Regions from separate parts of the Agromyces laixinhei genome, predicted to be linked through region 2. Evidence: predicted binding sites of a transcription regulator. Region 2 holds the regulator's gene; each other region holds the start of a gene.
What was found. Region 2 encodes HrcA, which represses chaperone genes, less so after heat shock. Its sites were predicted from a motif close to TTNGCACTCGNNNNNNNCGAGTGCNAA; they were not measured.
Positions count from the first base shown of each region.

Region 1: groL (chaperonin GroEL) is a predicted target of HrcA. The motif match lies at 2,728-2,754, and genes of this name have one in related genera.
Region 3: groES (co-chaperone GroES) is a predicted target of HrcA. The motif match lies at 3,749-3,775, and genes of this name have one in related genera.

Region 1 is NZ_CP040872.1:1,358,780-1,366,491, reverse strand. Features, by position in the region: gene FHG54_RS06455 (multidrug effflux MFS transporter) at 1-721, opposite strand, end outside; gene groL (chaperonin GroEL) at 1,063-2,682, opposite strand; gene FHG54_RS06445 (DUF3048 domain-containing protein) at 2,808-3,854, opposite strand; gene FHG54_RS06440 (cold-shock protein) at 3,932-4,135, opposite strand; gene FHG54_RS06435 (LytR C-terminal domain-containing protein) at 4,331-4,888, opposite strand; gene FHG54_RS06430 (DUF3263 domain-containing protein) at 4,916-5,212, opposite strand; gene msrB (peptide-methionine (R)-S-oxide reductase MsrB) at 5,478-5,879, shown strand; gene FHG54_RS06420 (nitroreductase family protein) at 5,904-6,434, shown strand; gene FHG54_RS06415 (DMT family transporter) at 6,418-7,521, opposite strand; tRNA gene FHG54_RS06410 (tRNA-Thr) at 7,523-7,595, opposite strand.
Region 2 is NZ_CP040872.1:2,289,747-2,297,458, forward strand. Features, by position in the region: gene FHG54_RS10815 (16S rRNA (uracil(1498)-N(3))-methyltransferase) at 1-492, opposite strand, end outside; gene dnaJ (molecular chaperone DnaJ) at 505-1,605, opposite strand; gene hrcA (heat-inducible transcriptional repressor HrcA) at 1,661-2,683, opposite strand; gene FHG54_RS10830 (DUF4870 domain-containing protein) at 2,878-3,309, shown strand; gene FHG54_RS10835 (DUF4870 domain-containing protein) at 3,445-3,834, shown strand; gene hemW (radical SAM family heme chaperone HemW) at 3,818-5,068, opposite strand; gene FHG54_RS10845 (DUF1990 family protein) at 5,071-5,709, opposite strand; gene lepA (translation elongation factor 4) at 5,720-7,573, opposite strand; gene FHG54_RS10855 (alpha/beta fold hydrolase) at 7,653-7,712, shown strand, end outside.
Region 3 is NZ_CP040872.1:1,183,917-1,191,628, forward strand. Features, by position in the region: gene tsaD (tRNA (adenosine(37)-N6)-threonylcarbamoyltransferase complex transferase subunit TsaD) at 1-744, shown strand, start outside; gene FHG54_RS05675 (DUF4190 domain-containing protein) at 881-1,309, shown strand; gene FHG54_RS05680 (DUF4190 domain-containing protein) at 1,356-1,964, shown strand; gene FHG54_RS05685 (DUF4190 domain-containing protein) at 1,976-2,458, shown strand; gene FHG54_RS05690 (class I SAM-dependent methyltransferase) at 2,508-3,695, opposite strand; gene groES (co-chaperone GroES) at 3,869-4,165, shown strand; gene rarD (EamA family transporter RarD) at 4,342-5,298, shown strand; gene FHG54_RS05705 (ABC transporter substrate-binding protein) at 5,563-6,867, shown strand; gene FHG54_RS05710 (ABC transporter ATP-binding protein) at 7,099-7,712, opposite strand, start outside.

The DNA.
Region 1 (7,712 bases), 930 kb from region 2:
CCGCGCCGAGGTAGACCCGGTCGCGGAAGAGGGCTGCGTAGCGATCGCGGAGCGTCGTGTGACCCGAGACTCCGCGCTGCGAGGCGGGCAGGGTCTCGACGATGAAGAACGCGACCGCGACGACGACGGCCGCACCGTAGATCGCGAGCACCACGAAGATGCCGCGCCAGTCCATGACCGAGAGCAGTTGCGATCCGATGACCGGCGCGATGACGGGTGCGAGACCGTTGACGAGGGCGAGGCGCGAGAGCATGCGAACGAGCGGCTTGCCGCCGAAGAGGTCGCGCACCATGGCCATGGCGACGACGCCGCCGGCGGCGGCCCCGAAGCCCTGCAACAAGCGGAAGACCGAGAGCCACACGATGTCGGGCGCGAAGGCCGCGGCGAGGGATGCCGCGATGTGCAGGGCCGTCGCGAGGATGAGCGGAAGGCGGCGACCCACCTTGTCGCTCCATGGTCCGACGATGAGCTGACCGAGTCCGAAGCCGACCATCGTGCCGGTCAGGGTGAGCTGCACCGCCGCCGCTGAGACGCCGAGCTCTTCCTGCAGCACGGGGAACGCCGGCAGGTAGAGGTCGATCGTGAACGGCCCGAGGGCGGTGAGCGCACCGAGCACGAGCACGTAGACGAGCCGCTGCCGGCGGGTGAGGCGGTCGCCCGGGTGCGCCGGCTGCCGGTAGTCGTCGGGACGGATGACGGGGATGGAAGAAGTGACGGACATGCGAGTTCCTGAGCGGGGTCGAGCGTGAGCTGGGCGGGGCACGTCCTCGGACACCCGGTGAATGGTGATGGCGTCGTCACACGGACGCCGCCGATCGAGGATCCAAGGCGGACTGCGCGGCCTCGAATCGATTCGACAACCCTTCATCATACCGCGCGGAAAGCTGAGAACAACCCCCGAGCGGAAACGACGATGGGCGCCTCCCCGGAGGGAGACGCCCATCTTGGTGCGTCGGATCAGGCGTGTGCGTCAGATCAGGCGCGGACCGGGCTTCGAGACGACCGACTGAAAGCGCCGGTCACCGGGCCCCGACCACCACGGGAGCTGCGCTCCGCTCAGGATCAGAAGTCCATGCCGCCGGTCGGGTCGGCGACCGGAGCCGGGTTCTTCTCGGGCTTGTCGGCGACGACGGCCTCGGTGGTGAGGAAGAGGCCGGCGATCGACGCTGCGTTGAGCAGTGCCGAGCGGGTGACCTTCACCGGGTCGTTGATGCCGGCGGTGAGCATGTCGACGTACTCGCCGGTCGCGGCGTTCAGGCCCTGGCCGAGGGGGAGGTTGCGCACACGGTCGACCACGACTCCCGGCTCGAGGCCGGCGTTGAGGGCGATCTGCTTGAGCGGCGCGTCGACCGCGACGCGAACGATGTTCGCACCGGTCGCCTCGTCGCCCGAGAGGTCGAGCTTCTCGAAGGCGGACTTGCCGGCCTGGATGAGGGCGACGCCGCCACCGGCCACGATGCCCTCTTCGACGGCGGCCTTCGCGTTGCGAACGGCGTCTTCGATGCGGTGCTTGCGCTCCTTGAGCTCGACCTCGGTCGCCGCACCCGCCTTGATGACGGCGACGCCGCCCGCGAGCTTGGCGAGGCGCTCCTGGAGCTTCTCGCGGTCGTAGTCGGAGTCGGTGTTCTCGATCTCCTTGCGGATCTGCGCGACGCGGCCGGCGATGGCCTCCTCGTCGCCGCCACCTTCGACGATGGTCGTCTCGTCTTTGGTGATGATGACCTTGCGAGCCGTGCCGAGCAGGTCGAGGGTGACGTTCTCGAGCTTGAGGCCGACCTCCTCGGAGATGACCTGGCCACCGGTGAGGGTCGCGATGTCCTGCAGCTGCGCCTTGCGACGGTCACCGAAGCCGGGAGCCTTGACGGCGACCGACTTGAAGATGCCGCGGATCTTGTTGACGATCAGGGTCGCAAGCGCCTCGCCGTCGACGTCTTCCGCGATGATGAGGAGCTGCTTGCCGGTCTGGATGACCTTGTCGACGATGGGCAGCAGGTCTTTGATGTTCGAGACCTTGCTGTTCACGATCAGCACGTAGGGGTCTTCGAAGACCGCTTCCTGGCGCTCGGGGTCGGTCACGAAGTACGCCGACAGGTACCCCTTGTCGAAGCGCATGCCCTCGGTCAGCTCGAGCTCGGTGCCGAAGGTGTTCGACTCCTCGACGGTGACGACGCCCTCCTTGCCGACCTTGTCGATCGCCTCGGCGATGAGTGCACCGATCTGCTCGTCGGCGGCGGAGATCGAGGCGGTCGCTGCGATCTCCTCCTTCGTCTCGACGTCCTTCGCGTTGGCGAGGAGCTCGACCTCGACGGCCTGGACGGCCTTCTCGATGCCGCGCTTCAGCGAGATCGGGTCTGCGCCGGCTGCGACGTTGCGCAGGCCCTCGCGCACGAGCGCCTGGGCGAGCACGACCGAGGTCGTGGTGCCGTCACCGGCGACGTCGTCGGTCTTCTTGGCGACCTCCTTGACGAGCTCGGCGCCGATCTTCTCGTACGGGTCGTCGAGCTCGATCTCCTTGGCGATCGACACGCCGTCGTTCGTGATGGTGGGGGCGCCCCACTTCTTCTCGAGCACGACGTTGCGACCGCGCGGGCCGAGGGTCACCTTCACCGCATCGGCGAGCGTGTTGAGGCCGCGTTCGAGGCCGCGACGGGCCTCCTCGTTGAAAGCAATGATCTTTGCCATGTGTGTTTCTCGTCCCTTCTCGGACGTCTTCAAAGATTCGTTGGGTTAGCACTCAAATCGAGTGAGTGCCAACTCGATTCTGGCACTCGACCGCCATGAGTGCAAGCGAGCCCGAGCCTGTCCGCTCAGGGCGTGAAGGTCGCCGAACCCTCGCCTGGCACGAGTTCGACCCAGGTGTTGCCCGGCGCAAGACGCAGCGGCGAGCCGTCGTCTGCGGTGAGGGTGATCGGCGTGTCCGCGGCATCCTTCGCCCAGGTGCCGTGCGCCGTGCGGCCCGCGACCGACACCCACGCCTCGCCCGAGCCGATCATGACGGTCTTCGGCACCTCGCCGTAGCTCCAATCGATGCCGACCCGCAGCGTCACGACGTTCGTCGCGCGCACCCGCTCGGCCGAGGACTCCAGGTCGGGTGCGCCCTCCTGCGAGCGCAGCCAGACGGATGCCGCGGCATCCCATTCCCATGCGGGGAACCGTGCATCCGAGAAGACGAGGTCGATGCGCGATGTCGGTGTCGCAACGAGCGCCGGCTCGGCGAGCGGGTCGGCGGAGCCGTACGCGAACTGCGGCGGCGGCGGCGCGAGCGAGGAATTGCGCGAGACGGCCTCCGCAGAACGGAGGATCACGTCGTGCGGACCCGGCCGTTCATCGCCCCGGAAGAAGAGTCCCGTGTCGTCGTAGTCGAAGACGACGTTGACGAGCGGCGTCGCCATCATCATCTCGACGAACTGCTCCTGGCCACCCGAGTAGGCGATGATGCCGCCGAACGGCGAGGCGATGTCGGGATCCATCGGCCGGATCGATCGCACGGGACCGATCTCGTCGGGGATGTCGGAGTGCCAGATCGCGACGTAGCGGGTGATGCCGCCCTCGACGAGTTCCTCGAAGACGAGGTCGGTGCGGTTCAACGCGATCTGCGGACGCGCAGCCTCGTGGTTGTCGATCTTCGCGGCGAGCGAGGGGTGGGCCATCGCCGCGGCGTCTGCGGGCGTACCGCGAAGGGGTGCGAACGAGACGGCCGATGCCGCGGCATCGGCCGTCGGCCTGGCCGGCTCGCCCTGATCGGGGCGCTGTTCACCGGGAACCGACTGGCATCCCGCCAGAAGCAGGGCGGCCGCGACGAGCAGCGCGGGGCGCGCCCCCCGACGCCCGACCGGCGCAGACTGCGTTGCCATGCCGTCAGCGTAGCCGCGAGCACCGCGGGGCAGGCGGGAACGCGCCGCCGGGGCGGCGGCGCGTTCCCGAAGCCTCGTCAGGCCGGGCGGACCGCTTCGGCCTGCGGGCCCTTCGAGCCCGTGCCGACCTCGAAGACGACCTGCTGGCCCTCTTCGAGCACTTTGTACCCGGCCATGTCGATCGCCGAGAAGTGAACGAAGACGTCTTGCCCTCCATCATCGACGGTGATGAATCCGTAGCCCTTTTCAGCGTTGAACCACTTGACGGTTCCGTTCGCCATGCGTTGCTCCCATGTTGCCGTGTCCGATCAAGCACGCGCCCGTGGCCTGTGCCGGGCCGCTCAGTCGCGTGCAGGGCGCCGGTACGGAACCCCGCCGCGCCGGAGAGCGGCCGCATCCAGATACTCACGACCGGGCGCTCCTGCACAAGGGGCTGCGAAGCTGTGCGGATATCGGAATGGCAACGATTCGCGGGATCAGCCCGCCGGCGGGGCCGCCACTGCCGTCGCGTAGTCGGAACCGAGCACGACGACGAGCTGATTGCCGGTGGCGAGGAACTGGTCGGACACGCGCACATCGGCCTCGGGAAGGAACTGCGCGACGCCGCGAGCTGCGCCCTCGAGCTCGGGGGTCGCGTAGTACACGACCGTCTCGGTGAGCGTTTCTTCGCTGGCGTTCGCCGTCGATCCGACGGGCACCCCGTTGGCCGTGAGCGTCTCTGCGGCCTGCGCCGCGAGCCCCGACGTCGCGGTGCCGTTCAGCACGAGCACGGGGATGTCGGGGGCGACCACGGGCTCGGCGGTCTCGACCGGTGCTGCGCTCGGCGTCGCGACGGGCGGGTCGCCGAAGCTCAGGCGATCGTTGAAGAGCATGACGCCGCCGATGCCGACGGCGACGAGCACGACCGTCGCGAGCGTCGCCCAGCCGAACGCGATCCAGCCTGCACCTCGACGCGCCGGCGCTCGATGCGCACCGACACGGTCGATGCCGTGCGGGATCGAGTCGAAACGATCGCGGGGGAACTTCTGCGCCATGGGTCCAGTCAGGTGTCGGGGCCGTGCTCAGTCGAGCGGTCGGCCGGTCGAGAGCGAACGCCGCGTTCGCGCCGCCGCTCGGGCTGCACGCATCCGCTGCAGTCGCTTGATCAGCATCGGGTCGTGCCGGAGAGCGGCGGGCGTGTCGATGAGCTCGCCGAGAATCCGATAGTACCGGGCGGCCGAGATGCCGAACTCGTCGAGGATCGCCTCGGCCTTCGCGCCGGGGTGCTGCCAGGCACGGGCCTCGAACGCGAGCACCTCGACGGCACGCTCGTCGAGCGCCGGATCGGCGGGACGGTTCGGCAGGCGCTCGGCGCTCATCCGACCTCCCGTCGCGGCGAGCACGGTGCACCGCCTGCTCGTCATCCTAGACACCGCGAGCCGTGCACGAGCCGAGCGGCGACGGCGTGTGCCCTCCGCCCGCAGACCGCGCGCAGGCCGCGCGCAGGATCAGGCGAGGCGACGGCACCCTTCGCAGGTCTCGGCGGAACACATCGGTGCGACGCCGCGTTGCAACCGATGTCGGTATCCACAGGCAGACCTGCAAGCATGGAGAGGCATCCACGCGAGCACCGGAAGGACCATCATGGCGTACAACGTTCAGAAGACCGACGACGAGTGGCGCGCCGAACTCGGCGCCGAGCAGTTCGCCGTGCTGCGCGAGGCCGCGACCGAACGCCCGTGGACGGGCGAACTCCTCGATGAGGAGCGCGCCGGGGTCTACTCGTGCGCCGCCTGCGACGCCGAGTTGTTCAAGAGCGGCACGAAGTTCGACTCGGGTTGCGGCTGGCCGAGTTTCTACGAGTCCGTGCGGCCCGAGGCGGTCACGCTCATCGAGGACTCCTCGCTCGGCATGGTGCGCATCGAGGTGCGCTGCGCCAATTGCGGTTCGCACCTCGGCCACGTCTTCCCCGACGGCTTCGGCACCCCGACGGGCGACCGCTACTGCATGAACTCCCTCGCCCTCGACTTCACCGCCGAGTCCTGAGTGGGCTCGCCGGTTCGCGAGGCGATGCTGACGAGGCGCTCGGCACCGAAGGTCACCGACGCTGCGCCCGACGACGATGAGATCCGCGCGTTGCTCGAGGCCGCCGGAAGGGTCGCCGACCACGGTGCGCTCCGTCCCTGGCGGGTCATCGCGCTGCGGGGCGACGCGCGGGACCGCGTCGGCGCTGCACTCGCTGCCGCCGCGGGTCTCGACGGCGAGCCCGGCGCCCGGCTCGCGGCCAAACCGTTGCGCGCTCCGCTGCTGCTCGCGATGGTCGCGGTCACCGCGCCGCACCACAAGGTCGCCGCATGGGAGCAGGAGATCGCCGCTGCGGGAGTGGCCCACCAGTTGAGCCTGCTCCTCGATGACGCCGGGTGGGGCGTCATGTGGCGCACCGGGCCGCACACGAGGCATCCGCTGGTCGCAGAGGCCCACCATCTCGCGAACGGCGAGCGACTGCTCGGATGGCTGTATGTCGGCGGCGTGCCCGACGGCATTCGGCCGGGCCGCAGCCCGGAGATCGACGCCGAGTCGGCGTTCAGCTCGCTCGAGTGACGCCGGGCGTCTCGAGGTCGCTCACCAGGGCGTCCGCGGGCAACTGCCCGGCAGGCGTCACCGCGTGCTTGCGACGCCCCCACCTGATCGAGGCGACCCCGACGGCGACGAGGGCGAGCGCGGTGCCGCCGACGGTCGCGAGCCCGACGGGTCGATCCGCCGTCGGCAGGAGCAGGTCGAGGGCGAGTGCTGCCACGAGTTGGCCGGCGACACCGCACAGTGCGAGGATCAGCACGCCGAGCCGGCGCACGATCATCGCCTGCCCGGCGATGAAGATGCAGCCGAGCGCCCCGCCGAGGTAGAGCCACGGCTCGGTGGGCATCGCCGCGGGCCAGCCGGCGGATGCCGCGTGCACGAGCATCACGACCAGGAGCGCCGTCGTGCCGACCACGAAGTTGATGAGCGCTGCGGTGAGGGCGCTCTCCGCCACCGCCTTCACGCGACCGTTCACCGCCTGCTGCCACGCCGAGCCGATGCCGGCGATGAACGGCAGCACCATGAGCAGCACCGGCGCATCGCCGGCGACCTGCGCCGATACCGCCCATGCGATCGCAGCGAGCGCGAGCAGCGCGCCGAACACCCGGGTCAGGCTCGGCGGGCGACGGCCGCCCGGACCCAGCCCGACGAGGTCGAACACGATGCCGCCGACGGTCTGGCCGGCCACGATCGCGATCGTGAACAACGCCACCCCGATGACTCCCACCGAGAGCCCCTGCGTGGTCACGAACCAGGCCCCCGCGAGTCCGCCGAACACCATCCACCAGGCGAGCTCGCGCCGGCGGAGGGCGCCCGCCACGCGAACGAGCCCCGCACGGCCGGGCCGCCACACGCTCAGCACGATGAGCAGGATCACGAGCCCGCTGCCGAAGGAGATCGCCGCGGCCGTGTACGGGTCGTCGAGCGCCACCGAGAGTTGCCCGTTGATGCGGGACTGCAGTGCCGTGCTCGCACCGAACAGCAGGGCGAGCGCGAGGGCGACCCACAGCGGGATGCCCGATCGCTCGACGTGCGCGTGCCGGTGCGGATGCTCGATGGCGGTGGGGCCGCCCTCCGCCGGGGCGTGCCCCTGCTGGGTGTTCTCGTTCAAGTGCCGGCTACAGGACTCGAACCTGCAACCCCCGCTTTACAAGAGCGGTGCGCTACCAATTGCGCCAAGCCGGCGAGGGGATGCCTCGAAGACATCCTACCGACCGCCGGGCGGAGGTCATCGCACGGCGGGTCGACGGTCGGACGCGCGAAGGCCCGGCACACGGCCGGGCCTTCGCGGAGTCGTCGCGG
Region 2 (7,712 bases):
GCGCTCGACGAGCTGGGCGGTCGTCGCGACGGGAGCAACCGGCGGCAGCCAGGCGCGCATCGACTGCTTGACCGCTTCGCGCACGATGGTCGACCAGCGGGCTCGGCCCTTCTCGGCCTTCGGCCCTTCCCAGCGGGAGACCGAGCGGCTCGCCGCCCACGGCACGATCGCGTCGACGCCGAGTTCGGTCGCCGCCTGCACCGCGAGTTCGTCGCGATCGCCCTTCGCGAGCGCCTGCACGAGGGTGATCCGCGGCGACGCCGGCTCCTCGACGAGCACCTCGTCGACCGTGAGTTCGAGCTCACGTGTGCCGGTCGACGAGACGACGCCGTGCACGAGCGCGCCGCGTCCGTCGCCGATCGCGATGCGCTCACCCGGCCGCACCCGCGAGACGGTGACGGCGTGCCGTGCCTCGTCGCCCGAGAGCGCCACCGTCGCGCCGGGCGCGACAGCGGCGAGATCGAGCGTCTCGTCGAGGTAGAGGTGGCTCACCGGGGCGTCCGCCTAACCGAGGAAGCGGTCGCGCAGGCGGGCGAAGATGCCCTGCTGGAAGTGGCTGAGCTCGGGAGCGGGCGCCTTCTTCGACGCGGCGAACTGCTGCATGAGATCGCGCTCCCTCGACGAGAGCTTGGTGGGCGTGACCACCTGGATGCCCACCTTGAGATCGCCACGACCGGAGCCGCGCAGGCGCGAGACGCCCCGGTCTCTCACCGTGAGGATCTCGCCGCTCTGCAGGCCCGCCTTGAGTTCGAGCTCGACGTCGCCGTCGAGCGCGGGGATCGTGGCGTTCGCACCGAGGATCGCATCGCTCATCGCGACCTCGAGCGTGCACAGCAGATCGTCGCCGTTGCGGCTGAAGACCTCGTGGTTCTTGACCTTGATCTCGAGGTAGAGGTCGCCGTTCGGGCCCCCGGCGGGGCCCGCCTCGCCGGAACCCGGCATCTGCAGGCGCACGCCCGTGTCGACGCCCGCGGGAACGTCGACGGGCACCGTGCGGCGTGCCCGAACGCGGCCCTGGCCCTGGCAGGTCACGCACGGCGTCGCGATGACGGTGCCGTAGCCGCGGCACGTTCCGCACGGGCTCGAGGTCATGACGTTGCCGAGGAGTGAGCGCACCGAGCGCTGGATCGAGCCGGTGCCGTGGCAGATGTCGCAGGTGACGGGCGAGGTGCCGGGCTGGCAGCACGAGCCGTGACAGGTCTCGCACGTCACTGCGGTGTCGACCTCGATGTCGCGGTGCGTGCCGAAGATGACCTCGTCGAGGCCGACCTCGACTCGGAGCAGCGCGTCTTGGCCGCGTTCGCGGCGTGATCGCGGCCCGCGGGTCTGTTGACCCGCACCGAAGAAGGTCTCGAAGATGTCGCCGAAGTTGCCGAAGTTCTGGCCGCCGCCGAAGCCGCCCTGGCCGCCGAGGTCGTACTGCTCGCGCTGCCGGGCGTCGGAGAGCACGTCATAGGCGTGCGTGACCTCCTTGAAGCGCTCGGATGCTTCGGCGCCCGGGTTCACATCGGGGTGCAGTTCACGCGCGAGGCGTCGATACGCCTTCTTGATCTCGTCTGGCGTCGCTTCGCGCGAGACGCCGAGGACCTCGTAGTGGTCTGCCACGGAGGGCTTGTCCTTTCGATTGCCGGATGCCGGTCGGGTGCGACGGGCGGCGGGTTCAGTTCTCGCCGAGCGTTCGGGAGAGGTAACGGGCGACGGCGCGAACGGCCGCCATGCTGTGCGAATAGTCCATGCGCGTCGGGCCGACGATGCCGAGCCGCGAGATGTCACGGCCGGGGATCTCGAAGGCGCTCGAGACCACCGAGGTCTCACCGAGGCCGAACGAGGCGTTCTCCCGGCCGATGCGCACAGTGACGGCGTGCTCGTCGGTCGCCATCTCGCCGAAGAGCTTCAGCAGCACGACCTGCTCTTCGATCGCCTCGATGACGCCGAGGATGGAGCCGGCGAAATCCTGCTCGGTGCGCACGAGGTTCGCCGCACCGGCGACCACCAGACGATCTTGCCGCTGGGCTCGCGCCTGGTCGGCGAGCGTGGCGGCGAGGGTGTGCAGCACTGCGGCGTGATGCCGGTCGACCTGGTCGATCTCGCCCGACAGTGCGTCCGCGGCATCCGCCATGGCTCGGCCGCCTGCGATCTCGTTCAGGCGCACACGGAGGTCGCCGAGCGTCTGCTCGTCGACCGGCTGCTCGAGCTCGGCGAGGCGCTGCTCGACCTGACCGGAGTCGGTAATGAGGATGCACAGCACCCGGTCGGGTGCGAGCGAGATGAGTTCCACGTGCCGAACGCGCGCGCTGCCGAAGCTCGGGTACTGCACGACCGCGAGCTGATTGGTCAGCTGGGCGATGAGGCGCACGGTTCGCGCGAGCAGTTCGTCGAGGTCGCTCGATTCGCCGAGGAAGGTCTCGATCGCCGTGCGCTGGGCCGAACTCAGCGGCCGCACGTCGGTGAGTCGATCGACGAAGACCCGGTACCCCTTGTCGGTCGGAATCCGGCCCGACGAGGTGTGCGGGGCCGCGATGAGCTCCTCCTCTTCGAGGAGGGCCATGTCGTTGCGGATCGTCGCCGCTGACACGCCGAAGGCATGCCGTTCGACGATCGACTTCGAGCCGACGGGCTCACGCGACGCGACGTAGTCCTGCACGATCGCGCGCAGCACGGCGAGACTGCGTTCGGAGACCATGTCCGCCCTCGCTTCCTCCTGCGCTTAGCACTCGTACCGAGTGACTGCCAATCATATCGCGACATCCGGGGCGCGGGCGTTGCCAGCCGCTGCTCGGCGGCGCTAGCTTATGGGTACCCGCGAGTCCTCTCAGGCTGCGATTCCCCCGTCGCGCGAGCCGCGGTTCGACCCGAGAACCCGAAAGGCACCCCATCATGACCGATCCCAACACCCCCGCGCCCGACTCCGACTCGCGCCCGACGCCGCCTCCGCCGCCCGCAGCACCGCAGGCCGCACCCGCGGGCGCGCCGGTCGCCGCCGCGCCCCTCTCGCAGGAACAGGATGTGCAGTGGGGTTCGTTCGCGCACCTCGGCGGCGTGCTCGGTTTCCTGCCGTCGCTCATCATCTGGCTCGTCTTCAAAGACCGTGGATCGTTCACGAACACCGAGGCGAAGGAGGCGCTGAACTTCCAGATCACGATTCTCATGGCCTACGTGGTCGGCGCGATCCTGTCGGTCATCCTCATCGGCGTCTTCGTCGTCTGGGCCGCCTGGATCGTCAGCGTCGTCTTCTCGATCATCGCCTTCCTCAAGGCGAAAGACGCACAGCACTACCGCTACCCGTTCGCGATCCGCCTCATCAAGTGATGAGGCGGCGGTGACCGCGCCGGGCGAATTCCGCACCTTGCGCGCGCCGCTGTGCCAACATGAAGTGATTCGAACCTCGCCCGTCGGGCGTCGAGACCGAGCCTCGCCTCCGGGCGAGCCGACCAAGGAGAAACCATGTCCGACACGACTCCGCCTCCCCCGCCGCCGTCGAACCCCTACCAGCAGCCGGGTGCCAACCAGTTGAGCCCCTCAGACGAGAAGCTCTGGGCCACGCTGGTGCACATCGGAGGCATCTTCTTCAGCTTCGTGCCCGCCCTGATCGGCTATCTGATCCTGAAGGACCGGGGCCCGTTCGTGCGCGCGCACACGGCGACGGCCCTGAACTTCCAGATCACGATGGCGATCGCCTACGTGATCGGGTACATCCTCATCTTCGTCCTCGTCGGCGTCATCGTGCTGGCCGCGGTGTGGGTCGTCAACATCATCTTCAGCATCATGGCAGCGGTGAAGGCCAACCAGGGCCAGCCCTACACCTACCCGCTCGCGATCAAGTTCGTGAGCTGAGCTCCGACGAATCGTCGAGCAGCCGCCTGACCACGGCGTCCGCGAGCAGCCGCCCTCTCCTGGTGAGTGTCACCACTCCCGAGAGGGCGGCTTTCGCGTCCACGAGGCCGTCGGCGATGAGGCCCGCGACGGCATGACGGCCACCGGCGTGCATCGAGGTGACGGCGATGCCCTCGCGGATGCGGGTGAGGAGCAGCACCCGCTCGATCTCGCGGGTCGGAGCGTCGAGCGTTTCACGGCCGACCGCGGGTGAGACGCCGGCCGTCACCCGGTCGGCATATGCCGAGGGGTGTTTCGCATTCCACCAGCGCACACCTCCGACGTGGCTGTGGGCGCCGGGTCCGATACCCCACCAGTCGTCACCGCGCCAGTAGCCGAGGTTGTGCCGCGAGCGATGCCGGGCATCGCTCGCCCAGTTGCTGACCTCGTACCATTCGTAGCCGGCAGCGGTGAGCGCGTCGTCGACCAGCTCGTACATGTCGGCCTCGAGGTCGTCGTCGGGCTGGGCGAGCTCGCCTCGGCGGATCTGCCGCGCGAGCTTCGTGCCGTCTTCGACGATCAGCGCGTAGGCGCTCACATGGTCGGGTCGCTCGACGACGACAGCCTCGACGCTGCGGCGCCAGTCGTCGATCGATTCCCCGGGCGTTCCGTAGATCAGGTCGAGGCTGACGTCGAGACCCGCGTCTCGCGCCCAACGTACGACGAGCGGCACTCGCACCGGGTCGTGCGTGCGGTCGAGCGCTGCGAGCACGTGCGGCACGGCCGACTGCATGCCGAACGAGACGCGGGTGAAGCCGCCCTCGGCGAGCCGCACGAGGTCTTCGGGGCCGACCGAGTCGGGGTTCGCCTCGGTCGTGACCTCGGCGCCAGGCTCGAATCCGAACTCGTCGCGCACTGCACCGAGCATGCGCACGAGGTCGTCGGCCGGCAACAGGGTCGGAGTGCCGCCGCCGAAGAAGACCGTCGAGGCCGGTCGCGCAGGCACAGCGGATGCCTCGAGCATCTGTCGCGACATCCGGATCTCGGCGATCGCATGGTCGGCGTAGTCGACCTGTCGTGCCCCACGCAACTCATCGGAGGTGTAGGTGTTGAAGTCGCAGTATCCGCAACGCACACGGCAGAACGGCACGTGCAGGTACACGCCGAAGGCACGGTCTCGGGCGCCGACCGCGGCCGAGACCGGGAGGAGCCCGTCAGCGGGCGCCGGATCGCCCAGCGGCAGGGCGGATGCCACGACTAGACGCCGCTTGCGGGGTGCAGCGCCCGCAGCTCGAGCTTCGTGAGCTCACGGCGGCGCTTGCGCCGTCGCGGTGCGGTGACGCCCGATGTGGCGAGCAGCGAGCGGATGGTCAACCAGACGGTGTCGTCGTCGCGGTGCTCGAGGATGAACGACTCCTCGCCGCTCTCGGGGCCGTCGGCCGTGGTGCCGTAGGCGAAGCCGATGCGACCGGGCTCGTCGATGACGTAGACCACCAGCACCGGCGTCTTCGCGACGCCGAAGCGGCGCTTGCGTTCGAGCACGGCCGTCATGCCCGACGCGATGTACGGAGTGCCGTCGGCACCGAAGCGTTCCTCGGCGCGCTGCTCCGGCTGCTCAGCGAGCGGTGCGCCGCCGGCGTCGTAGACGATGCCCGGATACTGAGCGCCCGTGCCCGCCGAGACCTCGGAGACCTCGAACCCTGAACCGCGTTGGATACCCCACGTCATGAGCGACTCCGCAGCACGTTCGAATCGCGCGGCGCCGGAGCCGAGACGGACCGCGTCCTCGGCGGGACGGTAGCCGGCAGGCGGGTATCGCAGCAGATCGGGTGCGAGGGTCGCTCCGATGGCGCCATAGGTGACCGACTGGTCGGTGAACGTGCTTCGGCGGGTCATGATCGGCCTTCTACTTCTTGTCCTTCTTCTCGACGTCTCCGCTGAGCGCGGCGATGAATGCCTCTTGGGGCACTTCGACGCGACCGACCATCTTCATGCGCTTCTTGCCCTCCTTCTGCTTCTCGAGGAGCTTGCGCTTTCGGCTGATGTCACCGCCGTAGCACTTGGCAAGCACGTCTTTGCGCATCGCGCGGATCGATTCGCGCGCGATGATGCGGGCGCCGATCGCAGCCTGGATCGGCACCTCGAACTGCTGGCGCGGGATGAGTTCGCGGAGGCGCCCCGTCATGAGCACGCCGTAGGCGTACGCCTTGTCGCGGTGCACGATCGCGCTGAATGCGTCGACCTGCTCGCCCTGCAGCAGGATGTCGACCTTCACGAGATCGGCGGCCTGATCGCCCGTCGGCTCATAGTCGAGCGAGGCGTAACCGGCGGTCTTCGACTTCAACTGATCGAAGAAGTCGAAGACGATCTCGCCGAGCGGGATGTTGTAGCGGATCTCGACCCGATCTTCGCCGAGGTACTCCATGCCGATGAGCGACCCGCGACGCGACTGGCAGAGCTCCATGATCGTGCCGACGTAGTCCTTCGGTGCGAGGATCGCGGCCCGCACCATGGGCTCGCGCACCTCGGTGATCTTCGCTCCGGTCGGGAACTCGCTCGGGTTGGTGACCGTGACGGTCTTCCGGTCTTCGCTCGTGACTTCGTAGACCACCGACGGTGCCGTCGCGATGAGGTCGAGGCCGAACTCGCGCTGCAGGCGCTCGGTGACGATCTCGAGGTGCAGGAGGCCGAGGAAGCCGCAGCGGAAGCCGAAGCCGAGCGCAACCGAGGTCTCCGGCTCGTAGACGAGCGCGGCATCAGACAGCTTGAGCTTGTCGAGTGCTTCGCGAAGCTCGGGGTAGTCGCTGCCGTCGATCGGGTAGAGCCCCGAGAACACCATCGGAAGCGGCTCGGTGTACCCGGGCAGCGCCTCGGTCGCCGACTTCGCCGCCGTCGTCACCGTGTCGCCGACCTTCGACTGCCGCACGTCTTTCACGCCCGTGATGAGGTAGCCCACCTCGCCGACGCCGAGGCCCTTCGAGGGTTGCGGTTCCGGCGCGCTCACGCCGATCTCGAGGATCTCGTGGGTCGCCCTCGTCGACATCATCTGGATGCGCTCGCGCGGGTTCAGGTGTCCGTCGATCATGCGGACGTAGGTGACGACACCGCGGTAGCTGTCGTACACCGAGTCGAAGATCATCGCCCGCGCCGGGGCATCCGCGTCGCCGACCGGTGCCGGAATGCGCTCGACGACCCGGTCGAGCAGGTCTTCGACGCCGACGCCGGTCTTGCCCGAGACCTTGAGCACGTCGTCGGGCGAACCGCCGATGAGGTCGGCGAGCTCTTTCGCGTACTTCTCGGGGTCGGCGGCCGGCAGGTCGATCTTGTTCAGCACGGGGATGATCTCGAGGTCGTTCTCGAGCGCCAGGTAGAGGTTCGCGAGGGTCTGAGCCTCGATGCCCTGTGCCGCGTCGACGAGCAGGATCGCGCCCTCGCAGGCCGCGAGCGAGCGGGAGACCTCGTAGCTGAAGTCGACGTGACCGGGTGTGTCGATCATGTTCAGCGCGAAGGAGGTGTCGCCGAGCTGCCACGGCATGCGCACCGCCTGGCTCTTGATCGTGATGCCGCGCTCGCGCTCGATGTCCATGCGGTCGAGATACTGCGCGCGCATGTCGCGGTCGCTCACGACGCCGGTGATGCCGAGCATTCGGTCGGCGAGCGTCGACTTGCCGTGGTCGATGTGCGCGATGATGCAGAAGTTGCGGATCAGCGCGGGGTCGGTGGTTGCAGGCACCGGCGGGTTCGTGGCTCTCGGGGACATCCCGTCGATTCTCCCACGACTTCGCCGCTGACTTCGGACAGGTGCCTCCCGGCACGCCCCGGCTACGCTCGGAAGGACCATGACCGTCGCCCGCGTCGTATTCGTGCACGGCCTGCGCACCTCGGCGACGATGTGGCGC
Region 3 (7,712 bases), 1.1 Mb from region 2:
TCGCTCGACGTGCCGCTCTACGCGGTGAACCATCTCGTCGGCCACGTCGGCGCAGACCTGCTCGACACTGCGGCACCGCTCGAGACGCCCACCGTCGCACTGCTCGTGTCGGGCGGCCACACCTCGTTGCTGCTCGTGCGCGACCTCGTCTCCGACGTCGAACTGCTCGGCGAGACGGTCGACGATGCCGCAGGCGAAGCGTTCGACAAGGTCGCGCGCCTGCTCGGTCTGCCCTACCCGGGCGGGCCCGAGATCGATCGGGCCGCGATCGGCGGAGACCCGGCCGCCATCCGGTTCCCGCGCGGACTCACCCAGCCGAAGGATCAGGCGGCCCATCGCCACGATTTCAGCTTCTCGGGGCTGAAGACCGCGGTCGCCCGCTGGGTCGAGCAGCGCGAGGCCGCCGGCGAGCCAGTGCCGCTCGCCGACGTCGCCGCGAGCTTCCGCGAGGCCGTCGTCGACGTGCTCGTCTCGAAGGCGATCGCAGCCTGCACCGAGCTCGGCGTTCCGAGACTCCTCCTGGGCGGCGGAGTCGTGGCCAACGCTCGCCTCCGCGAGGTGGCGATCGAACGAGCGGATGCCGCGGGCATCGCCTTGCGAATTCCCCCGCTGTCGCTCTGCACCGACAACGGTGCGATGATCGCGGCCCTGGGCGCCCAGCTCGTGATGGCGGGGCACCCCGCGTCGACGCTCGACTTCGGTGCCGACTCGACGCTGCCGGCGACCGAGATCCAGGTCACCTGAGGCAAGAACCTCGTGCATCGGAGCCTCTGCACGATAGTGTGGGGGCGAAACAACCGGGGGCGGCGATCATCGATCGCGTCCGGCGCGCACGTCACCGTGGCGATGCGCGAATTCACAGCATCGAGGAGAATCCACCGTGACCGACCCGAACCTTCCTGAGCAGCCCGCCGGCGCAGTCCCGCCCGTGCCTCCGGCCGCACCCGCGGCGCCTGCGTCCGGTGCGCAGCAGCAGGCTCCCTCAGCGCCCGCCTACGGTGCAGCGCCGCCGGCTCCGGCGTACGGTGCGCCCGCTGCGAAGCCGTCGCAGGTGCTCAGCATCCTGTCGCTCGTCGGCGGCATCGTCGGCCTCGTCGCGTCGTTCTTCTACTTCGGTCTGCTCTTCTCGATCGCCGCAGTCGTCCTCGGCTTCATCGCGAAGAAGAAGGAGCCCGCGTCGAAGGGCATGTGGCTGACCGGTATCATCCTCGGCTTCGTCGGCCTCGTGATCGGCATCATCTTCATCATCCTCGCGATCGTCGCCTTCGCCGTCCTCGCGAGCGTCGGCACGACCTACGGAAGCTACTGAGCCCAGATCTCCGATCTGGACGTTCTGATGCAGAAGGTGGAACACCATGAGTGATCCGAAGAACCCCGACCTCCCCGACGTGCCCGACGAGCCGCAGGTGCCGAACGTTCCCGAGCCGCAGGTGCCGGGTGTTCCCGAGCCCGAGGTTCCGGCAGCACCAGACGCGCCCACGGCACCGGAGCCTCCGGCACCGCCTGCAGCACCGCCGGCACCTCCGGCACCGCCTGCGGCACCTTCGGCCCCGAGTTATGGCGCGCCGACGCCGCCGGCTCCACCGGCCTACGGGGCTCCGGCCGCTGGAGCGCCGGCGCAGCCCGCGTACGGCACTCCGGAACAGCCCGCATACGGTGCGGCGTACGCTTCCGCCACGCCCGCGAAGCCGACGCCGGTGCTGAGCCTGATCTCGCTCATCGCGGGAATCGTCGGTCTCGTCGGCTTCTTCGTCGTGTTCATCCCGTTCGTCGGCGGCATCATGCAGCTCTTCATCCCGGCTGCCGCCGTCGTGCTCGGCTTCCTCGGCAAGAAGAAGGAACCGGCCGCCAAGGGCATGTGGCTGACCGGCATCATCCTCGGATTCGTCGGCATCGGCATCGCTCTGCTGTCGCTCGTGTTGTGGGGCGTGCTCTTCGCGGGCTACGACACGTACTACTACTGAGGAGCCACCTGATGACCGCGCGTGAGGGGGTTTCGCCCGACGGCGAGACCCCCGACCGTTCGGTCGGCCCGGCCGGCGCACCCATGCCTCCGGTCCGCCCCGAGGAGCCGACCCTCAGCGCGGATCCTGCCGTTCGCGAGTTCGATGTGCCGTTCGACACCGGCCAGCTCCAATCGATCTCGACGGGGCAACTCCTCATCGTGCACCGCCCCGGATTCGATCCGGTCGAGGAGGCCGAAGAGCAGACGCAGCGCAGGGTGTACAGCTGGGTCGCCGCGGTCGTCGGCACCATGGGCGCCGTGGCGTCGCTCTTCGTCGGCTGGATGCTGCCCCTCTCGATCGCTGCGATCGTCTTCGGCGTGCTCGGCCTCCGCCGCGAGGAGCATGGCCGCCCGCTCGCCTTCGTCGGCATCGGCACGGGCCTTGCCGGACTCGTGTTCTCGGCCGTCTGGATCGGGTACTACGCGATCGTATTCGGCGCCCTTCCGAGCTGACGGACGCCGTCGCACCGACCGCCGCGGATGCCACGGGGCCCGAGGCGGTTCAGAGCCGCTCGACGAGCAGCGTGACGTGACGCCCCGCTTCACGCGTCAGCACGATGGTGGCCGACGACGTGCCCTTCAGCTTCAGCCGGGTGCGAAGCTGCGCCGGGTCGACGTCCACTCCGCGCTTCTTGATCTCGAGCGTGCCGATCCCTCGGGCGGCAAGGGCCTGGCGCAACTGGCGCTCGTCGGCCGGCAACCGTTCGATCACGCGGAAACCGCGAGCGAACGGCGAATCGAATGCCGTGTCGGCGGTGAGGTACGCAATGCCGGCGTTCAGCATCCACGCACCGTTCGCGCGGGCGAGGTCGCCGATCAGGCGTGCGCGGATCACGGCGCCGTCGGGCTCGTAGAGGTACTCGCCGAGCGGGCCGACGGGGGCGTCTTCGCTGTCGGCTTCGGCCGTGAGTTCCTGCGCAGTGTCGCCGCGGATCACGAGGGCCGCACGGCGGATTCCCGGTCGGGCGACAGCCCCGAACCACACCCCGAGCTCGACGAGATCGCCGTCGACCGAGATCCACTGCGCCTCGGTGTTCGCCGGGATCACGTCGCGGTCGGTGCCCGGGCCGAGCTTCACGCCGACCGGCATGCGGTCGCCGAGGCCGAAGGCGAACTCGAGCGAGGGGGAGTAGGCCGAGGCATCCCTGATTCTCGTTGTCGTACCCGCCTCGGTGGTTCGACGCGCCGGATCGAGCCAGGCGCCGTCGATGCCGCCGAGTGCGACGCTCTCGGCCGATTCATGCAGCACCTGTACCCGCGGGAACGGCGTGAGGTTGTATGCGGCGACGGCTGCGGTGACCTCGTCGGCGTCGGCGGCGGTGACTTCGAGGTCGATCGCCGCCATCGCGAGCGTGTCGCCGCCGATGCCGCAGCCGAGGTCGGCGACGTGGTGCACCCCGGCGCGTGAGAACCGCCCGGCATGGATGGCCGCGACCTTCAGTCGGGTGGCCTGTTCGAGTCCGGCCTCGGTGAAGAGCATGCGGGAGGCGAACGGGCCGAACTTGGCCTCGGCCTTCGCGCGGAGTCTGGCCTGGCTGAGCACGGCGGCGACGAGCGCCGGCGCGTGACCCTGCTTGCGGAGGTCGGAGACCGTCTTGACGATGTCGGCCTTCGAGTCCCAATCGGGGAGCGCGTCGAGCAGCGTGAGACCCTCTGGGGAGAGCAGTTCGACGAGTTCGGCGCGATCCACCCGGCCACGCTAGCATCGTGCGGTCACCGCTGTTCCGCCCATGGCTGAACGGGCTGGCACTCACGTTGCACGAGTGCCAAATCGGCCCTAGACTCGACCTAGCACTCTCGCTCTGAGGCTGCTAACAAGTCTTCGTCAAGACAGTTCATTCACTGAGAGTAAAGGGGTCAACCGTGTCGGTTTCCATCAAGCCGCTCGAGGATCGCATCGTCATCAAGCAGGTCGACGCCGAGCAGACCACGGCATCGGGTCTGGTCATCCCCGACACCGCCAAGGAGAAGCCCCAGGAGGGCGAGGTCGTGGCGGTCGGCCCCGGCCGCATCGATGACAACGGCAACCGCGTTCCGCTCGACGTCGCCGTCGGCGACAAGGTGATCTACTCCAAGTACGGCGGCACCGAGGTCAAGTTCGGCGGCGACGACCTGCTCGTCCTGTCGGCCCGCGACGTGCTCGCAGTCGTCGTCCGCTGAGTCGACACGATTCATCCGAGGCCGGGTCGCCCCACACGGGGCGTCCCGGCCTCGTCGTATTCCGGCGACGGATGCCGCAGCCGCTCTGCTCACCCGCTTCGATGTCGGCCGGATCTCGACGGTGAACGGCTGACTCGGCACCGTGCGGCGCCGGTGCCCGGGCGTAGTCTGTGCTGGTGTCATCGCGCTCAGAGACCTCCGCCGGCCCCGCGACGAGCGCCGCAGCGGGGGTGAGTCGATCCGGCCTCGTCTACGCGATCGCCGCCTACGCGCTCTGGGGCTTCCTTCCCGTCTACTTCATCGCGCTCGCACCGGCGAGCCCGTTCGAGGTCGTGCCGTGGCGGGTCCTCTTCTCCCTCGTCTTCTGCGCGCTGATCATCGCGGTCACGCGTGCGTGGAGGCCGCTCGCCCTCCTCTTCCGCGATCGCCGCATCCTGCTGACGATGGGTCTCGCCGGCGTTCTCATCTACGTCAACTGGCAGACGTACGTGTATGCGGCGCTCTCGAACCAGGTCGTCGAAGCGGCGCTCGGCTACTTCATCAACCCGATCGTCACGGTGTTCCTCGGTGTCTTCGTGATGCGAGAGCGGCTCAATCCGACGCAGTGGACGGCGGTCGGCATCTCGATCATCGCCGTCATCGTGCTGGCGATCGGTTACGGCCAATTGCCGTGGATCGCCCTCGTGCTGGCATTCTCGTTCGGCTTCTACGGGCTCATCAAGAAGCGCGTCGGGCCGAAGGTCGACGCGGTCTCCGGCCTGACCCTCGAGACGGTCTGGCTCGCGCCGCTCGCGATCGTGCAACTCGTCTTCGTCGGCATGACGACCGGACTCACGATCGGCACCGTCAGTGTGTGGCACACCGTGCTGCTGATCGGGCTCGGCGCGGTCACCGCGGTACCCCTGCTGCTCTTCGCCGCAGCCTCGCGCCGGCTGCCGCTCATCTACATGGGCTTCATCCAGTACTTCGCGCCGTTCATCCAGTTCCTCGTCGGCGTCTTCGTGCTGCAAGAGCCGATGCCGCCGGAACGGTGGATCGGATTCGGACTCGTCTGGGTGGCGCTCATCGTGCTGACGTTCGATCTGCTGCGGGGCGTTCGTGCGTCACGTCGCATCGTCGTCGAGCCCGCCTGAGCGGTCGGCCACGGGGCCGGAGGCTGGTCGGTCGGGCACGGCCCGAGGCATGCGCCGGCGCGCGATCCCCGCGTGAGAGCGCGTCTTCGCGCGGCTTCCGTGCGCGCGAACCCGATCAGGTGACGGCGTGGTAACGATTGGGCCGGTGTTACCGGGTTGTGACCGCAGCGGCTTGTTTCGCCATGGGCTGCAGAATACTGTCAGACAACGGCGTCATCACGGCGCTGCATTGTGTACCAATTTCCTTCAGTCCCAAGGAGCAACATGAGCGTATTCGCGAAGGCCACGGCCTCTCGCTCGGCTCGCGCAGCTTGGACGGGTGTCGCCCTTGCGGGCGCCAGCGCCCTCCTCCTCACTGCGTGCAGTTCGGGCACTCCCGCCCCGGCCGATACGGAAGAGCCGGCTGCAGACACCGACTGCGCGCAGCCGATCGCTGAGGGCGAGCGCAACCTCACCCTCAACCTCGGAACGATCCTTCCGCAGAGTGGTTCGCTCGCGTTCCTCGGCCCGCCCGAAGAAGCCGGCGTGCAGCTCGGTGCCGACGACGTCAATGCGGTCGACTCGGGCCTGACGGCCGACGTCACGTTCCGAGACTCGGGCGACACCACGACCGACATCGCGACCGTCTCCGTCACCGACCTCCTCTCGCAGGATGTGTCGGCGATCATCGGTGCCGCTTCGTCCGGTGTGTCGAAGACGGTCATCGACCAGATCGTGTCTGCCGGCGTCATCCAGTTCTCGCCTGCGAACACCTCAGCCGACTTCACCGACTACGACGACAACGGCCTGTACTGGCGTACGTCGCCGTCCGACGTGCTGCAGGGTGAAGTGCTCGGCAACCGCATCGCCGCCGACGGCAACTCGACGCTGGGCCTGATCGTCCTCAACGACGCATACGGCACCGGTCTCGCGGACTACACCAAGACCGCGTTCGAGGCGGCCGGTGGCGAAGTCGTCGCCGAGGCCCTCTTCAACGAGGGTGACTCGAGCTTCGACTCGCAGATCGCCGATGTGACCGCCGCCAACCCCGATGCGATCGCGCTGATCACCTTCGACCAGGCGAAGATCATCGTTCCGGCGCTCGTCGGCAGCGGCTACCCCGGTGAGAACCTGTACTTCGTCGACGGAAACCTCTCCGACTACAGTGCAGACTTCGCACCCGGTCTCATCACCGGCGCGCAGGGCACCCTCCCGGGTATCGACACCGAGAAGCTCGGTGACTTCACCGACAAGCTGCTCGCCGTCGACCCCGCCCTCACCGATTACAGCTACGCGGCGGAGTCCTACGACGCCGTGGTGCTGCTCTCGCTCGCGGCCTACGCGGCCAACAGCACTGAGGGCGCCGACATCGCCGCCTACCTCCAGCAGGTCTCGGGTGGTTGCGGTGAAGGTGAGAAGGTCACCACCTACGAAGATGGCATCGCACTGCTCGCCGAGGGCCAGCAGATCGATTACGACGGCCCCTCCGGTCCGATCACGTTCGACGAGAACGGCGACCCGACCGAGGCGACCATCGGCATCTACGAGTACGGAGACGACAACACCTACTCGCGCACCGGCGATGGCTGATCCGAGTTCGTGAACTGAGAAGGGCCCCGGCTTCGGCCGGGGCCCTTTTCGGTCTCTCCGGGGGCGTTCCGGCACTGCTTCGCGCCGTGGCGGGCCCGATCATTGCGCTCGCTGCAGCACCCGCGGAGAGCGCGTGGACGACGGCGGAGCCCGGCGGGCGGGCGGCCGAGCGCAGGCAACGAGAAATGGGGCGGATGCCGCAGCATCCGCCCCATTCATCGTGCGTGGAGTTTACTCGTCCTCGTCCTGGCCGAGCGTGCCGAGGTAGAGTCCGATCACCTTCGGGTCGTTCAGGAGCTCACGGCCGGTGCCCGTGTAGGCGTCGCGGCCCTGGTCGAGCACGTAGCCGCGATCGCAGATCTGCAGGCAGCGGCGCGCGTTCTGCTCGACCATGATGGTCGTGACGCCCGCCCTGTTGATCTCCTTGACGCGCAGGAACGCCTCATCTTGGCGAACCGGCGAGAGGCCGGCCGACGGCTCGTCGAGCAGCATGACGTGCGGGCCCATCATCAGCGCGCGCGACATGGCCACCATCTGGCGCTCACCTCCGGAGAGCGACCCGGCGCGCTGGCCGAGACGATCGGCGAGTTCGGGGAAGATCTCTCGCACGAACTCGAGCCGCTCCTTCACGCCCTTCGGCTTCAGGTACATGCCCATCTCGAGGTTCTCCTGGATCGTGAGCGACGGGAACACGTTGTTCGTCTGCGGCACGAACCCGACGCCCTTCGCCACGAGCTTGTTCGCCTTCAGGTTGGTGATCTCTTCACCGTTCAGGCGGATCTGACCCTCGCGCACCTTCACCAGCCCGAAGATCGCCTTCAGGAGTGTCGACTTGCCGGCGCCAT